Tahibacter amnicola: one gene and its partner. The protein of the gene in region 1 binds, or shares a complex with, the protein of each later gene. Links are inferred from orthologs where the notes say so. Each region holds a gene or a part of one and is shown on either strand. Other genes may lie near its edges.

Region 1 (3,188 bases):
CTGGACGAGCGCACACCTGCGGCGTGGGACGAGGGTGACGAGGTGGATCTGCGGGTTGTCGCGATCGCGCCTTCCTCGGCGGATTTCCTCGCGGACATCGGCGTATGGCCGCGTATCGCCGGGGCCCGTTCCTGCGCCTACCGTCATATGCATGTGTGGGACGCCGAAAACGGCGCCGCGATCGATTTTGACGCCGCGGAGCACGCGCGGGGCGAGCTTGGCTGGATTGTCGAGAATCGCCTGGTCCAGCTCGCCCTGGCGCAGGCGATCGAGGCAGATGGACGAATCGAAACCCGCTGGCCGGCACGCGTGGTCGCGACCAGCGTCGAAGGCGGCGTGCGGCGGCTGGAGCTCAATGACGATTCCCGCATCGCGGCCCGCCTGGTTATCGCGGCGGATGGTGCGGCTTCGCCGCTGCGCGCGCTGGTGGACATCGATACGCACGGGCATTCCTACGGGCAGCGGGCCCTGGTCGCGCATGTGGGCACCGAACGCCCGCATGAAGCCACGGCCTGGCAGCGCTTCCTGCCGGGAGGCACGCTGGCCTTCCTGCCGCTGCGGGACGGACGCAGCTCCATCGTGTGGTCGTTGCCGGATGCCGAATGCGACCGGCTCCTGGCGCTGGATGACGCCGCGTTCTGCGCGGAACTGGGTTGCGCATTCGACTTCCGCCTGGGACCCATCACGTCCGTCACCCGGCGTGCGGCGTTCCCGTTGCAATTGCAGTTGGCACGCCGCTATCTCGCTCCCCGGCTGGCGCTGGTAGGGGATGCCGCGCACCAGGTGCACCCGCTGGCGGGTCAGGGCGTGAACCTGGGGTTTCGCGACGTGGCCTGCCTGGTCGAAACCATCGCCCAGGCCCACCAGGATGGGCGTGATTTTGCCGCGGAAACCACGTTACGCCGCTACGAGCGGCGGCGGCGCAGCGACAACACCCTTTCCGCCTTCGGCTTCGATGCAATCAACCGCCTGTTCCGCAGCCAGTTTGAACCGCTGGTCGTGCTGCGCGGCGCCGGTGTGCGTCTGGTGAACGCCTTGTCGCCGTTGAAGCGGCTATTGGCAGGGCACGCGGCCGGGCGCTGAGTCCGTCCGCATCAACGGATGCTGCTATCGAAAGAGTAGTTTCATGGGCGGCCGACAGGCGATCACGCCTGCCCGGTCAGCGCCTGCAGCAGGTCCGCCTGGTTCTCTTCCGACAGGCGCTGGATCAGGTCGTCCAGCTCGCCCTCGATGATCTCGGGCAGCCGATACAGCGTGAGGCCTTCCACGCGGTGGTCGGTGATGCGGCCCTGGGGGAAGTTGTAGGTCCGGATACGCTGGCTGCGATCGCCGGAACCGACCTGCAGACGACGGTTTTCGGCTTGCTCGGCCTGCTGCTTGGAGCGCTCCGCATCGAGCAGGCGGGCCTTGAGCAGGGCAAAGGCGCGCGCGCGATTCTTGTGCTGGCTGCGCTCGTCCTGGCACTCGACCACGATGCCCGTCGGCAGGTGAGTCAGGCGGATCGCCGAGTCGGTCTTGTTCACGTGCTGGCCGCCCGCACCGGACGCGCGGAAGGTGTCGACCTTGACGTCGGCATCGCGGATATCGATATCGTCGACTTCGTCCATCTCCGGCAGGATCGCTACCGTAGCGGCGGAAGTGTGAATACGCCCCTGGGCTTCGGTCGCCGGTACGCGCTGCACGCGATGAGTACCGGATTCGAATTTCAGCCGCGCATAGGCGCCCTTGCCTTCGATGCGTGCAATGACTTCCTTGTAGCCGCCATGTTCGCCAGGACTGGAAGACAGGATCTCCGCGTGCCAACCCTGCCGTTCGGCGTAACGCGAGTACATGCGGAACAGATCGCCGGCGAAGATCGCCGCCTCGTCGCCGCCGGTGCCGGCGCGCACTTCCAGGAACAGGTTGGCGTCGTCGCGTGGATCCTTCGGGATGAGCAGGATCTGCAGTTCGCGCTCCAGCGTGGTGCGCGTGGCTTCCAGCTCGGGAATCTCCGCCTCGGCGAGTTCTTTCAGCTCCGGATCGCGCAGCATGGCCTGGGCCGACTGCAGGGCCGCCTCGTTCGCGTCGTAGGCCTTCAGGGCGGCGGTGACCGGCTCGAGCTGGGCGTATTCGCGGTTGAGGTTGCGGAACTGCGCCGGGTCGCTCAGCACGTCGGGCTGGGCCAGCAGTGCGGCCACTTCTTCGTGGCGCTCGGCCAGCTGTTCGAGCTTGCGTCGGATCGAGGGAGTCATGCGTCCTTGTCGGTGTTGGCGGCGGCCGGGTCGAACAGCTTCGCGGCGGCCTGGATCAGTTCACTGTCGCCGCGCATCGCCGCTGCGCGGAGATTCGCGCTGGGGGCATGCAGCAGCTTGTTGGTCAGCGTGTTGGCCAGGAAGGTGAGCGCCTCCTCGGGCGACTTGCCGCGCTGGAGCAGGGCGCTGGCGCGGGCAAGAACGTCGTCGCGATCGGCTTCCGCACGGCGGCGCAGGTCCTGGACCGGATTTCCCAGGTCCAGGGCGCGCAACCAGGCCATGTAGCGGTCGACCTGCAGTTCGATGATCGCTTCCGCCTCGCGCGCGGCCGCTTCGCGCGATCGCAGGTTTTCGTCGATCACGACCTTCAGATCGTCAATGGTGTACAGATATACATCTTCCACTTTGGCGACGTCGGCGGCGATGTCGCGCGGCACGGCGATATCGACCATGAACATCGGCTTGTGCCTGCGCGCGCGGATGGCGGCCTCGGTCATGCTGCGCGTGACGATGGGTTCGCGGCTTGCGGTGGAGGCGATCACGATGTCGGCCTCAGCCAGGTGCTGGGGCAGGTCCGACAGGGCGATAGCGTAGCCGCCGCAGCGGTGTGCGAGTGACTGGGCGTTATCCAGCGTGCGATTGGCGACGATCAGGCGGCGGACATTGGCGTCGGCGAGGTGCCGCGCTGCCAGTTCAATCGTTTCGCCGGCACCGATCAGCAGTACGCAGGCGTCGCGCAGGTCGGCGAAGCGCTGCTCGGCCAGGCGCACGGCAGTGTAGGCCACGGATACGGGATTCGCGCCGATGCGGGTGTCCGTGCGGACACGCTTGGCCACCGCGAAGGTGTGCTGCAGCATGCGTTCCATCGGGGCACGCAGGGAGCGGGCATCGCGTGCCACCTGGTAGGCATCCTTCACCTGGCCCAGGATCTGCGGTTCGCCAAGGACCATGGAATCC
Region 2 (3,344 bases), 3.9 Mb from region 1 along the record:
GACCGGCAGGCCCGTCGGGTTCCCGCCGCCGAAAAGCCAGAGTTTTCCGTCGAGTGCCATGCCCGCGGCCGTCGCGTAGTTGGGCGTGGTACCCGCAAGGGTGAGATAGGTACGGGCGAAAATCAGCGTGCCGTCCGCGGTGAACCGGGCCAGCCCCGGCCGGGAACCGCCGTCCGCCAGAAAGACGCGCAGCGACACCAGGATCGAGCCACCGGGTTCAATATTGAGTCCAAGCGGAAATTCCAGGTCGCCCAGCCCGGCCGTATGCGTATCCATGTCCACCGTGACGTAGCCGCTTCCGGCCCCAAATCCCGCATCGAGCGTCCCGTCGGGCATCAGGCGGGTGAGCTGGAAGTTCCTGTCGTTGCCGACACCGGGTACCTGGCGCAGCACGAGGATACGTCCGTCGGCCATGCAGGCCCCCTGCGCCCCTTCGTCATTGCTCAGCGGCACCGTCACGGTGGTGAAACCGTCCCCGGAAAAGTGGGTGTCCAGGTTGCCGTCGGGAAGTACGCGAAACAGGGCCAGGCTGGTATTGCCTTGCTGCACGACCACGTTGAGGTTTCCGTCCGGTGCGGCACAGGCGGCCAGGCCGATGTGCTTGTAGTTGGTCGGAACAGATGGATCACGCAGGCTGGCAATACCGCGTTCGCCGAAACGGCGATCGAGGCCGGCGTTCTGCGCAAGCGCAGTAGCCGACAGAAACAGGACAGCCAACAGGAAGAGCCGGTGCATCGTAGAAAATCCTCGGGTATAGGCGCACGCCGTGTCTGGTGGCCCATGCGAGGAACAGGGAAGAATCTTTCGGTCCTCTGAGATCATTTCCTGGTGCGCTTCCGTCCTGGCGGGCGCACAAAAAAAGCCCCCGCACTCGGGCGGGGGCTACTGGCACATCCGTGGGCAGCGACCGTAGCCGCCAGCCCGTTAGGTTTCCGCCGCGCCTGCCTCCCGGCTGTCGCTGTGCAATGGAGCGCGAAAACAGCTCCGTGGCGGAGGGCCACACCAGCCATGTGGCCTGGAGCGTATGTTCCGGATTCGAAGGAGGGATGTCCGAGAGGTGCTGGCCAGTTGCCAGGCGATCCATCGCACAGGGGATGTGCGAACCCGGTCACACTTTGGCACCCCACTCCGCGCGGTTGCCCGGCTTCCGGGCGACGGCAGGATGAAAACGGGCGCAAAGCGGTCGATCACCGCGGACGATAACCGATCGGGCAGCACGGGCCAGCCCGACTTCCGTCTAGCCGGCGTCCGCCGGCCAGGATCCACCGCTGACGCGGTCGCGCTGCTCGATATCCTTCCATGTCGCGACGTCGCAAAAGCCGGAACGGCGTAGCACTTCGCGCACGGCGTCACCCTGGTCGTACCCATGTTCGAGCAGCACCCACCCGTTGGGATGCAGGTGCCTGCCGGCGTCAGCGCAGATCTGGCGGATATCGTCCAGTCCATCCGGACCCGACGCCAACGCGGTGATCGGTTCGTGCCGCAGGTCTCCCTGGGACAGGTGCGGATCTGCCGCGGCGATGTACGGCGGATTGGAGACGATGCCGTGGAAACGCGCATCGCCCAGGGCCAGGCCCCAGTTGCCCTGGGCAAAGTCGACATTGCGAATGCCGTTCGTCGACGCATTGCGTCGCGCGACCGACAAGGCGTCCCTGCTCTGGTCCGTCGCCAATACCCGCGCCTGCGGCCGCTCGCTGGCAATCGCAAGCGCAATGGCGCCCGTGCCGGTGCCAAGGTCCGCAATATCCACGTGTGTGTGAAGTGGAATCCGGGACAAGGCCAATTCGACCAGCAATTCGGTTTCCGGTCGCGGGATCAGGGTCGCCGGCGTGACTTCCAGCGACAGGGTCCAGAACTCGCGCCGCCCCAGGATGTAGGCCACCGGCTCGCCCGCCGCACGGCGGGCCAGCAGGTTTTCGAAGTGGCACAGCACGTCCTCGTCGAGCGCGTCATCGCCGTGCGCATAGAGCCACACGCGCGGCTTGCCCAGCGCGTGCAGCAACAACAGTTCCGCCTCGCGGGCGGCGCTGTCACCGGCAAGGGTGGCAGCGCCGCGGCGCAGCGCCGAACGAACGTCGGTCACTGCGGATTCCGCACGCACCGGTGCGCCATCATGGCGTCGCATCACCCGACGGCGCCGGTGATTCAGGTGCGACTGGCGTCTCTTCGACATGCCGCGGCGGCTTGGGCAACGGTGCCGGACGACTGCGCCAGTAGCCACCGTTCGACCAGGCGTTGAAGGCCCAGCGCAGCCAGCGCGTGAGCGCATAGGCCATCCACAGCGCCCAGGCGAGCATGGCCACGCGGAACAGCCAGATCGGCAGGGTCAATGCCCCTGCTCCCGGCAAAATCCCCTCGCTCTGGTCGGCAAACCAGCGCAGGCTGCGCGCCCACGATCCATTGCCCGTGACGCTCATGTCCGGATCGCCGAGCAGTCCCGTCCACACGCCGCCCACCGCACAGACCAGCGCGATCACGGTGAGGAAGGCCAGGCCCACCTGGGCCAGGTTGAACAGTGCGCCGGATACCGGCTGATTGCGCGAACGCCAATCCATCGCGAACAGCCAGGCGGCCACGAGCGCGAGTGCAAACCAGGACGCCGTGGAAAAACCCCATCCCAGCAGCAGCCAATGCCACAGCGTCAGCGGCGTACGCCGCGTGCGCGCCAGGCCGAAGGCCAGCAGGGCCATCACGACCAGCTCGCCCCAGTACAACACAGCCGGCCCCATCTTCGGGCCCCAGGTAAACAGCACCCAGCGGTCGTCCGGCAGAGTCAGCGCCAGCCGGACATTGGCCGAAGGCAGGCCCAGGTCGAAGGTCGGCGTGCGCGAGCGCAGACCCATTTCCTGGGCCTGCCGCACGGTGATGCGATAGCGTTTCACGCCCGGGGACAGTGGCAGACTCAGGCGGTTGTCACGCGGCTGCAGATTGACCACCGCTCCGTCCATCGTCACCGACAGCAGCTCGGAACCGGCAGGAAGGCCAATGCCGTGCTCGCCGCCCTGGGTGCCACGCAGAACCAGTTCCAGCGTCGAATCCACGGCCCGTCGGCCGGCGGCTGTCTGTAACGTCACTTCGTCGATCGCCACGCTCTTGCCGGCAACCGCCTCGGGACGCGTCAACGTGACGGTCAGCTTCTCTTCGGGTAGCGGATGGAACTCGTGCACCCATTGGTCAGTGCTGTGCGCCACCGGCGACTGGGGCAGGCCGGCAAATTCGCCGTGCCAGGTGGGGCTGAGCACAACCTTCCAGACCTCCGCCCGGTCGCCCAGCGTCGGTGCCGCCAACGTGACCGCATCGCGACGGGACAGCGTACTCTCCCACGCCACGCTGCTGCTGTCGGC

What was found. Proteins that work in one complex are often made in the same cells at the same time.
Region 2: the proteins of prfA (region 1) and prmC are in contact, whole or in part, in a crystal structure (PDB 2B3T), measured with the Escherichia coli proteins. The link is inferred for Tahibacter amnicola from one-to-one orthologs.

What each region holds. Positions count from the first base shown.
Region 1 is NZ_CP104694.1:5,640,787-5,643,974, reverse strand. Bases 189-3,188 are described here. They hold prfA (peptide chain release factor 1), read right to left. Parts: upstream 2,232-3,188; coding sequence 1,146-2,231; downstream 189-1,145. Other genes in these bases: hemA (glutamyl-tRNA reductase), read right to left, coding at 2,228-3,188; N4264_RS22195 (UbiH/UbiF/VisC/COQ6 family ubiquinone biosynthesis hydroxylase), read left to right, coding at 189-1,083. Also shown: more of N4264_RS22195, read left to right, coding at 1-188. UniProt on the Escherichia coli protein: Peptide chain release factor 1 directs the termination of translation in response to the peptide chain termination codons UAG and UAA.
Region 2 is NZ_CP104694.1:1,691,054-1,694,397, reverse strand. The notes cover bases 161-3,055. They hold prmC (peptide chain release factor N(5)-glutamine methyltransferase), read right to left. Parts: upstream 2,084-3,055; coding sequence 1,238-2,083; downstream 161-1,237. Other genes in these bases: N4264_RS07030 (hypothetical protein), read right to left, coding at 2,112-3,055; N4264_RS07040 (NHL repeat-containing protein), read right to left, coding at 161-735. Outside these bases: more of N4264_RS07040, read right to left, coding at 1-160; more of N4264_RS07030, read right to left, coding at 3,056-3,344. UniProt on the Escherichia coli protein: Methylates the class 1 translation termination release factors RF1/PrfA and RF2/PrfB on the glutamine residue of the universally conserved GGQ motif, i.e. on 'Gln-235' in RF1 and on 'Gln-252' in RF2.